3 regions of the Ruegeria sp. BC6 genome follow, and region 2 is predicted to be linked to each of the others. Evidence: riboswitches for the same ligand, from Rfam matches in the RefSeq annotation. Region 2 holds a riboswitch; each other region holds the start of a gene.
The links. Region 2 has a riboswitch for cobalamin ahead of ACR0MM_RS05700 (CbtB domain-containing protein). Riboswitches for the same ligand answer to the same signal wherever they lie in the genome.

Region 1: it holds a riboswitch for cobalamin, as region 2 does, so the genes downstream of both, ACR0MM_RS15710 (DUF1636 family protein) here and ACR0MM_RS05700 (CbtB domain-containing protein) in region 2, are expected to answer to the same signal.
Region 3: it holds a riboswitch for cobalamin, as region 2 does, so the genes downstream of both, ACR0MM_RS12490 (hypothetical protein) here and ACR0MM_RS05700 (CbtB domain-containing protein) in region 2, are expected to answer to the same signal.

What each region holds. Positions count from the first base shown of each region.
Region 1 covers NZ_JBQFUM010000005.1:240,224-243,491, forward strand. Annotated here, with positions in the region: gene ACR0MM_RS15705 (ABC transporter ATP-binding protein) at 1-775, opposite strand, end outside; gene ACR0MM_RS15710 (DUF1636 family protein) at 772-1,170, opposite strand; cobalamin riboswitch at 1,274-1,481, opposite strand; gene ACR0MM_RS15715 (hypothetical protein) at 2,127-2,426, shown strand; gene ACR0MM_RS15720 (hypothetical protein) at 2,670-3,089, shown strand; gene ACR0MM_RS15725 (hypothetical protein) at 3,145-3,268, shown strand, end outside.
Region 2 covers NZ_JBQFUM010000001.1:1,136,365-1,139,632, reverse strand. Annotated here, with positions in the region: gene ACR0MM_RS05715 (DUF1636 family protein) at 1-211, shown strand, start outside; gene ACR0MM_RS05710 (hypothetical protein) at 199-693, opposite strand; gene ACR0MM_RS05705 (CbtA family protein) at 758-1,456, opposite strand; gene ACR0MM_RS05700 (CbtB domain-containing protein) at 1,461-1,631, opposite strand; cobalamin riboswitch at 1,668-1,876, opposite strand; gene cobF (precorrin-6A synthase (deacetylating)) at 1,920-2,663, opposite strand; gene cobA (uroporphyrinogen-III C-methyltransferase) at 2,656-3,268, opposite strand, start outside.
Region 3 covers NZ_JBQFUM010000003.1:383,048-386,315, reverse strand. Annotated here, with positions in the region: gene ACR0MM_RS12500 (alpha/beta hydrolase family protein) at 1-337, opposite strand, end outside; gene ACR0MM_RS12495 (TetR/AcrR family transcriptional regulator) at 461-994, shown strand; cobalamin riboswitch at 1,023-1,240, shown strand; gene ACR0MM_RS12490 (hypothetical protein) at 1,327-1,734, shown strand; gene ACR0MM_RS12485 (protein-tyrosine phosphatase family protein) at 1,738-2,241, opposite strand; gene ACR0MM_RS12480 (DNA polymerase III subunit gamma/tau) at 2,397-3,268, shown strand, end outside.

The sequences.
Region 1 (3,268 bases), on a different contig from region 2:
GGAGTTGATAGGTCAGGTGAGGTTTGTGACTGAGGCTGAGCTGCTCTTGCCGGGCGGTGACTTCGAACGTGTCAGAGACCAGCCTGTCACTCAGCACTGTCTGGGGTGGGCCAAAGCCGCAGGGTCGACCGTTTTTCAGAACCAGAACATGGTCGCAGACGTCGGCGGCCAGGTTCAGGTCGTGCAGCGAGGTGACGATCGTCAGGTCGAGGTCCCGGATCAGCCGCAACACCTCTAGCTGGTTGCGGATGTCCAGGTGGTTGGTAGGCTCGTCCAGCACAAGAATCCGGGGCTCTTGGGCAAGGGCGCGGGCGACCATCACACGCTGACGCTCGCCGCCGGACAGAGTGGCCAGCCCACGGTCGGCAAACCCGTGCAGATCCATTCGGTGAAGCGCGGACTCGATGATCTGGTGGTCACGACTGCCGGGCGTGGACAGGCCTAACCGGTGCGGCACACGTCCCAACGCCACGACGTCGCGCACGGTCAGCGCGAAATCCGAGGGCTGCTCCTGCAGCACGGCGGCAACCTGACGCGCCAGCGCCCGGGGGGCCATTCTTTTGACGGACACGCCGTCCACCAGAATGTCGCCCGAGGACGGACGGTGATAGCCGTAGATCATCCGCAGAAGGGTTGTCTTGCCGGCACCGTTCGGCCCCACAACCCCCATGACCTGCCCGCGCATCAGCGCAAAACTGGTCTCGTGCAGCACCAACGGCGCTCGTTTTCGCGGCGCCCAGGTGACGGTATCCACCGACAGCAAAGGCGCGCTCATGAGGCGCAATCCGCATTTTCCGAAGACGCAGCCATCGCGGCTGGAATGCGGGCCAGCGTCGCGTGGCGAAGCCCGGCCGGGCGGTCGACCGAGCTGCACCATCCATCGCGCAACTGCTGGTACAGCCGGGCGAATTCCACCAATGCCCCGGTCTCTTCAGACGTCAGGCCGCCAAACAGGTAAGATGCCTTGCCCGGCGCGTGATAGGCGACGGTACAGGGTCGGGTGCACCCGGCCATGCAGGCCGCACCGGAAACGTCAAAACCTGCCAAACCGTCGTCTTCGGCCAGCGCGGCGCGCAATCGTCCGATCAGGTCAGGCCCGGGGCGTACGGCTGCGCTCTTGGGTCGGCAAGATAGGCAAACCGTGATGTGATGTGTTGATTGTCGGTTCATTTCGCCCTCCGCGAAATCGCGGGGCGGAAAGGGAACCAGTCATGTCAGCGGCGTAAGCCGAAAATGCCATCTTGGCCTCCTTCCGGGACACCCCGCCCGGGTTGAGTTGCGTTTGATGATGGCAGGTCTCCTGACTCGCGGTGTATGGCTTGCCCCGCCTTCCCAGACCTATCGGCCCAGTGGCATCCGGGGGTCGCACACCGCCTACAGTTGCGGGGGCAGTCACGGAATTGGCGTCAGAACGGCGCCGCACCGTATTCCCTTTTACCCGACCGCCGAAACGATCGGGAACCATCAGCGCAAATCTCATCCATGAGTCGGGTTGCACTGTCAACGACGTTCTGGGCGGGTGCGTAATGGAGGTATCCAGGCGACCCTTCGGCACCACCTGAGCGACAGACCGGGCCGCGAATCACGTCGTTTTGACCAACTGGATTAAGATAGCTCGGAAGGTCCCGAAACACGGCGGCGCAAGCGGGCTGACTGCCAAGCCTCCGTGAACGGCCTCGCCTTTTCCCTTTGAATGCAGAAGCCTATCGTTGGCAAGCGTACAAAATTTACGCGCGGAAAAATCATTGATTTATCCTGTGATTGATTCAAACATAAGAATTCGACACAACTTTAGCTTTACCTCCGTTGTTGTCGCTGTCGCCCGTTTCGTCGGGCCCTTCCGACTGCTGGAGTGAGTGCTGGCGGTCGGAAGGCATTTCACGAAGATCAGCGTTGGGAGGACGCGGTGCCCGGACTTAACGTACGAACCCTTCCTCGAAACTTCGCACCGGTTTTTGCCCATAACGTCATTGCGTCAGCACGCTTTGTTCACGGTCCCGGGGATCGGCAGAATATCTGTCTGCCAGCCATGTCATTGGCCGCAAGATCGGGGACCGCTTAGACGTGAGCGCGCAAAATAAGACCACCTATTCCAAAAGTATCAACAAATCTGTGAGGAGAAGAAAATGATTAACAAAGTCATGATGATTTCAGGCGCGACGTGTTTCGCACTGCTAGCGGCCTGCGACGACACCAGCACGTCTAGCGCACCTGCCGAACTGACACCCGCCCAACAGGCGTGTCTGCGAGACGTGGCCAAAACAACCAACAATTCGCAAGTCGTCGTGCTCTCATCCGCGTTCAGCGAGGCTGGAACACAAGTCACCGTTGGGGTTGGAGAGGATCGGGCTCCGTGGAATTGTATTGCCTACAGTGATGGCGCGACAGCTGGTATCGAGTTCCTCGGCGACGAAGGCGCGTTGTGACCCGTTTGATGCGTAGCCGAAATCGGCTGCGCAGCACTGGCTTGATACGCTGAGGTCCGGCTTGGTCTGCAGAATAACCATCATCGCGTTCGCGACCCTTTACCTGTTGGCGTTGTTTGCGTTTGTGACGGGCACGTTTGGCTGGTTCGGACAGGAGCGAGACCCATTGTCCGGCGTATTCCTTTTGCCGCTGGGTCTGCCTTGGGTCCTTGCGGTGGACCTTTTCTCAGAGTCGGCCAAACCGTGGCTCGCGGCGATTGCACCGGTGCTCAACCTGTTGGCACTGGTTTTGATATGCAGATGGGCACGTGGTTTGCGCCAGGAATGAAGGCGGAACTCTTTCCCGCAAAATGGGAGGAAAACATGGGAAAAGTGATCTTGGGGCTTGTGATCGGGCTCATCCTCGGCGTGGTTGGAGCGATGACCTTGGGCGGCGGGGCCGCGATGGGTGTCGGCGTTGCGACAGGCTTGTCCGCCGGTGTGTGCACCACATTGAAGGGAGCTCAGGCCGAGAACCTGATCACCGCCGAGCAAGCAGATCAGATCCTCAATCGCGTGAATTCCGAAATGGCGTCATTGCAAAGAATTGAAACGACTGACGAGATCGTCGGCAGCGCACAGGCATGCGACGAGTTTCTGGCAGAGTTGCGGGAAGCGCAGTGAGGTTTCTGCTCACCGGAAACATAACATTTACGATAGACCGACAGAGGACCTGCTTATGAAACGCAGTTTTTTGAACCTTCTAACTCCCGCCCTTGCAATCAGCGGAACAGCCGCCGTGGCCATGTCAGACGCCGATGACGCCTGTATCGACCATCTGCGGCAGGTCGGTGGTCCGGACG
Region 2 (3,268 bases):
CTGCGACGAGCCGACCGTGGTGGCGATGCAGGGGGTAAGCCTAGCGTCCTACGTGTTTTCGGGGATCGATCCGGTTGCCGATGCCGATGACATTGCGGCGACCTGTCGGACCATTCTGAACAGCCCGAACGGCTGGATCGAAGACGCCCGTCCGTGCGGGCGGCTTCGCTTGTGTCTGCGGGCGCGGATCCCCGCGCTTCAGTCCACCTGAACCGTGACGGCCGCGCTGACCGGCACCCCATCCACGGCCAGCGGGCTGTGGCTGTTGGCGTTCAGCGAGACCTCGATGGTCGTTTCGCCTTTGGGCAGGTCCTGGATGTGCATCCAGTTGCCATAAAGCCGGGCCAGCTTGACGCCGTTCACATAGACATGCGCATGGCCTTCGCCAGGCTTGTCGTTCAGCGAGGCATGCTCGGGCGCGAACGTGAAGTTCCGCGGCACCACACGCAGGTTCCAACCCGCCATCGGGTCGGGGGAGACGGCGATCTCCAGCCCCGGCGCGTCCGGTCCGGCGGGCAGGTTGATGGCGGTGCTGTGGTCATGGGCCATGGCCTCGGCGTGGTGGCCGCCATGTTGGGCAGGGTCGGAATGGTCGTGGCCGTCGAAGGTGACGCCGTTGGCCGCGGCCAGCACGAACCCGGCGCCCCCGCCAAAGACCAGACCGATCGCGAAAAGAGCAAGCGAGCGTGTCATCTTGTTTCCTTGAAAAGCAAATGACCCGCCGGTTGGGCGCCGGCGGGTCGTGGGATTTCGGAGATCAGGCCGCGGCTTCGACGCGCTTGCCCTCACTCTGCCAGAAATACCCGGCAAACGAACCCAGCAGCACCCAGGCCACAAGGCCGACGCCAAAGGCGCGTGCGGCGAACAAGGCCCCGATCTCGGTCGGAACCGGCCCGGTGAACACGTCGGGTTCCGGCGCGCCGATCAGGTGCGGGGCCATCAACAGCACGGCCGCAACCAGATAGCTGACGATGTTGCCACCGAAAGCGATCAGCCACATGGCCACACCAGCAGCCGCGACGGTTGCCCACCACCAGATCTGCCGCGCAAACACATCCGCTGCGGCAACACCCGGAACCTCGGGGGCCAGGGTGAAGCCCGGCGCCAGGTGGAAGGCGATGAAACCGGCCAGGCCCCACAGCACGCCCGTGCGCCCGTCAGCCGTGTGGCCTTGCGCTTCGGCCAGCGACATCAGGGCGACCAGAACGAGCGCATAGCCGGTATAGGTCAGCATGGTGAACACCACGCTCAACCCGTCGCGGGTCAGGTCCGAGAACATGCCCGGCAGCTCGGGATGGGCCGAGACGGCCTCGGCTCCGAAATGCACCAGCTCTCCGGATTCATACAGTTCAGCATGCAGCAACACGGGCTGCACGAATACCAACTGCAGCAGGGCGACGATCAACCCGGCTGCAGCACCAGCGAACAACGCGCTGGTCAGAATGCGACTGAACATTGGTTTAGTGGCAGGGGAAGCCGGTTGCGTGGCGCACGTCATGGGCGGCGTCATGCAGCGCCGATGCCTGAACGTGACCGGCCAGGGTGATGATCCCCAGGCCCAGAGCTGCCGCGAACACTGCCGAAAGAATGCCAGCGCGTGCCGTTGATGCGGTTTGCGTTTGTGTCGTCATTTTCTGTCCTCCTGTGCCGCCGCACCCGACGGCCGGTGTTTCATTGTTCGCCTGGCAGGTCTCCTGGCTTGCGGGTCAGCGCCTCTGTTCGCCTTCCCCCCGAACGGATCGGGAGTGGCTGGTTGAACAGGGCTCACCGCTTACAGTCGCGGGGGCGGCTTTGGATTTGACCTGCGCGCAGGCCGCACCAAATTCCCTCTTAGCATCCGGATGTCTCCGGCAGGACCAGACCCGTCCATTTAGACGTGAATGCCGCTGTGGCGCAATCGCCATTTGCGACCTTTCGCGTCAATTCCCGCGCTTTTTCAGAACATAGATATCCATGATCCAGCCGTGCCGGGCGCGAGCCTCGGTGCGGTTGCGCAGGATCTCATCGGCCACATCGGCCAGCGGACCTTTGATCAGGATCTGCTCGGGCATGCCCACGTAAGCCCCCCACCAGATGTCAAAATCGGCCATGTCCAGCGTCTGGAACGAACATTCGCCATCCAGCATCACCGCAACCGTATCGGCGTCGCTGGGCCAGCCCTCGTCGCGGATACGCCGGCCGGTGGTGACCAGATAGGGCGCGCCGATCTCGTTGATTGGCATGGCATGGGCCGCCGTCAGCGCCTGCAGCGCCGTGATGCCGGGGATCACCGTGGTGTTCGGCTGCGGGTCCAGCCGCGCGGCGATTCGCAGCGAGCTGTCATAGAGCGACGGGTCGCCCCAGATCAGCAGGGCGACGGTGCGCGCCTCAGGGTGCCGGGCCATCGCCTCCTGCCAGCGTAGGGCGATTGCGTCGTGCCATTCATCCACGCCGCGCAGGTAGCCATCCTGCGAACGGCGCTCGGGGATGTCGAAATAGGCGATTTGGGGCGGTGTGTCGGTGGCCTTGCGGATGATTTCTTCGCGCACACCGGCCAGATCGGCCTTGTTGGCGCCCTTTCGGGGGATCAGGATCAGATCGGCCGCGCGGATCGCCTGCGCGCCCTGAAAGGTCACGTGGTCCGGGTTGCCGGTGCCGATCCCGATCAAGACCAGATCAATCATCGTCGAACTCCGCCAGCGGGCCATAAAGGATCAGCGCAGGTGCAGTACCGATCTCGGAGCCCAGACGCTCGGCCAGTGCGCCGACGGTGGACCGGTGCATCGATTGCTCAGGCGTCGAGACCGATTCGGCCATCAGCGCAGGGGTGTCCAGCGGCAGCCCATGCGCGTGCAGCGCGTCCGCAAGCAGGGGAAAGGTGCGCTTGCCCATGAACACCACGGTCGTCGCACCCGGGTCGGCCAGCGCGGGCAGGTTCAGGTCCTCGGGCAGCTTGCCGCTGACATCGTGGCCGGTGACGAATTGCACCCGCCGCGCGGTCAGGCGCCGGGTCAGCGGGATCCCCGCCGCCGCAGCAGCCGCAATGGCCGAGGGGATGCCCGGAATGATCTCGTACGCGATCCCGGCAGCGCGCAGGGCCGCCAATTCCTCCTCGAGCCGTCCGAACAGGCCGCCATCGCCCGACTTCAGCCGCACGATCCGTTGGCCGGTCTGGGCGTACTCGACCAGCAGGCGGCTGACATGGTACTGCTTGGGCGAGGGCCGCCCGGCGCGCTTGCCCACGCCCACAAGGTCGGCGTCCTTGCGCGCATGGCTCAGGATCGGCCCG
Region 3 (3,268 bases), on a different contig from region 2:
ACAGTTTTGCCTGCGGGTATCGACGGCGCATTTCGGCACGCGCTGCGGGCATGTCGATCAGCGCCCAGTCCGCCATCGTGGCCTTCGAGTCTTTCAGCCGCCCGGTCAGCGAATGCTCGAAATCCCGGTAATCATATGTCAGGCAAGCCATACCGCGCTCGGCGGCCAGCCAGCGAGCAAAGTGCTGATAGTAGTCACGTGGCACTCCTGTTGCGCCGTTCAGCACAACAACGGTTTGCGGCTCGACCGCCGGAGTGTAAAGCCGCGCCGCCAGCTGGGTCTGGCCCGACGGAAACTTAAAGTCTTCCACGTCAACCGCGTGCTGCGAATCCAACATCTTTGCCTCCAAACACTCTGGACCGATCGGTCTAATATTTTGTGTCTGGACCAATTGGTCTAGGCCTGTCAATATTTGGCCTGCATGACCCAACGTCCACCAAACACCAAAGATCGCCTGATCGTGACTGCCGCCCGACTGTTCCAGCGCTCGGGCTATAACGGTGTCGGTCTGGCGGAATTGCTGGCCGAAGCGCAAGCCCCCAAGGGTTCGCTTTATCACCATTTTCCAAAGGGCAAGCCGGATCTGGCCCTGGCGGCGGCCAGTTGGGCTTCGGACGGGATGTTGAGCATGATTGCTGCGGCATTCGACGACGCCGCGGATTTTCGCGACGGGGTCACCACCCTGTGCCACAAAATCGCGAAGCTGTTCGACACCTCGGCCCAATGGGAGACCTGCCCCATCGCCGCCACCCTGTTCGAAAGCCCCGACAACCGCGCGTTTCGGGAACATGCCGACCGTCTGTATGAAAGCTGGATCGTCGAAGTTCGAAACCACGCCGCGCGGTTCGGAGTTTCCGACCCTGAAAAAGCTGCGGACACCCTGTTCATCGTAATGCAGGGCGGCTGGCAATTGGCCCGCGCCCGCCGGGATTCGAATGTGCTGCGCAGACTGCCTGATCTGTTCCCTTGGGACTCACTCCGGCAACCGGGCTGAAACCGTCTTGACTCGATCCCGGATACACCGCTAGCGATGAGGGGATGGTTCCCGTGCCGTTTCGGTCCGGGATGAAAAGGGAACACGGTGCGGTCCAACCCGGAACTCCGGAGCGGACCAAGGCCGCGACTGCCCCCGCAACTGTAGGCGGAGAGCGATGCCTAAATACCACTGACCGCAAGGTTGGGAAGGTCGGCAAAGCAAAGACCCGCAAGTCAGGAGACCTGCCATCAAACGTGAAACCGAAACTCGGACGGGGTGTCCGGGCAGGGTCTGGCCTTGAAACCGGCGTCTGTCCAAATCCACCTCGCCCAGCGCGCGGAGGGCGCAACATGATTTGGAAGACCGATACCCATAAATTCGCGGCAACCATCTGCCAGCGCACCGGAAAGACCTGCCCGGCATTGGCGCGCATGGCACGGGCCATCGCGCAGGCAATGGCGACGGCGCAGGCCGCTACATCCCCCGACTTCCAAGTGGAAGGCAGTAGCGAACTGGCCCATTGCGAACATGGCTGCACGGCGCGGTTCGATGCACGTCCCGAACGGATCCGCGTGTATTGCGGATCGGCCGCCGCCACCCCGTCCTTCCGTCTTGAAACCTATGCCGACATGCTGTTTGACGACCAGAGCGACGCCCTGCCCTCGCAGGTCATCGGCGATCGACCCTGTGCGATGCTGCAGGCCACGGCGATCATGCCCGTGGTCAGAGCCGAGCGCGAGTTCCGCGCAACCGCCTGAAGGTCAGGTCGCCAGTGCCTCGCGCGCCGGGGCGACGGCCCAGTCCATCTGAGCATCAGTCTCGACCGCGCAGGGGCGTACGGCCCGCAGGCGTTTCAGGGCCTGTTCCGGCTGCTCGCCGCTTTCGATCATCAAGCGCAGAACAACCATGCCCGACCGTCCGCAACCGCCCCGGCAGTGGACCAGTACCCGCCCGCCGCCCGACAGCGCATGGCGGGCGGCGGCGCTGACTTCGGGCCAGCGGCCGGATATCTCGGTCGACGGCGCTGAGAAGTCGGCGACCGGCAGATGTGCCCACCGACAGGCGCGCCGATGAATGTCACAGCCCAATTCGCCTGCACCCACAGAAACCAGTTCGGCAAGGGTAGTCATCGAAATTACCAGCCCCGGCGCCCAGGCTGAAATCAGGTCCAGGTCTCCCTCATAGTCGCCGCCACCGCCGGGAACCGAGGTCAGGGCCAGCGTACCGCCGCCCACCTGCAATGCATGAACCACAAGATTTGTCATCAGACGTTCCCCCCGAAACTGGCTGATTGAACTCGATCCGCGCAGTATGCCTCACACCGCGCGCTCGCCAAAGCGAAAAACCTGCACCGGCGCTGTGGACGCGGGGCACCGGGAACTCTACCCTGCATCGTCAGTACGAATCCGTCAGAGCAGACATGACCACACAGTCCAGCCCCGCCTATCAGGTTCTCGCACGAAAATACCGCCCGGAAACCTTTGCCGACCTGGTCGGTCAGGATGCCATGGTGCGCACGCTGAAAAACGCGTTCGAGGCGGACCGGATCGCGCAGGCCTTCATCATGACCGGCATCCGTGGCACCGGCAAGACGACCACGGCCCGGATCATCGCCAAGGGCATGAACTGCATCGGACCCGACGGCAATGGCGGCCCAACGACCGAACCCTGCGGCCAGTGCGAGCATTGCGTGGCCATCATGGAAGGTCGCCATGTGGACGTGCTGGAAATGGACGCCGCCAGCCGCACCGGCGTGAACGACATCCGAGAGATCATCGACAGCGTGCGCTATCGCGCCGCCAGCGCGCGGTACAAGATCTACATCATCGACGAAGTCCACATGCTGTCGACCAGCGCCTTCAACGCGCTGTTGAAAACGCTGGAGGAACCACCCGAGCATGTGAAATTCATCTTTGCCACGACCGAGATCCGCAAGGTTCCGGTCACCGTGCTGTCGCGTTGCCAACGGTTCGACCTGCGCCGGATCGAGCCCGAAGTGATGATCGGCCTGCTGCGCAAGATCGCCACCGCCGAGGGCGCGGAAATCTCGGATGACGCGCTGGCCCTGATCACCCGCGCCGCCGAAGGCTCGGCCCGGGATGCGACCTCGCTGCTGGATCAGGCAATCAGCCATGGTGCCGGCGAAACCACCGCCGACCAGGTGCGCGCGATGCTGGGACTGGCCGACCGGGGCCGCGTGCTGGACCTGATGGACATGATCCTGCGCGGCGATGCGGCCGGGGCCCTGACCGAACTGGGCGCGCAATATGCCGAGGGCGCCGACCCGCTGGC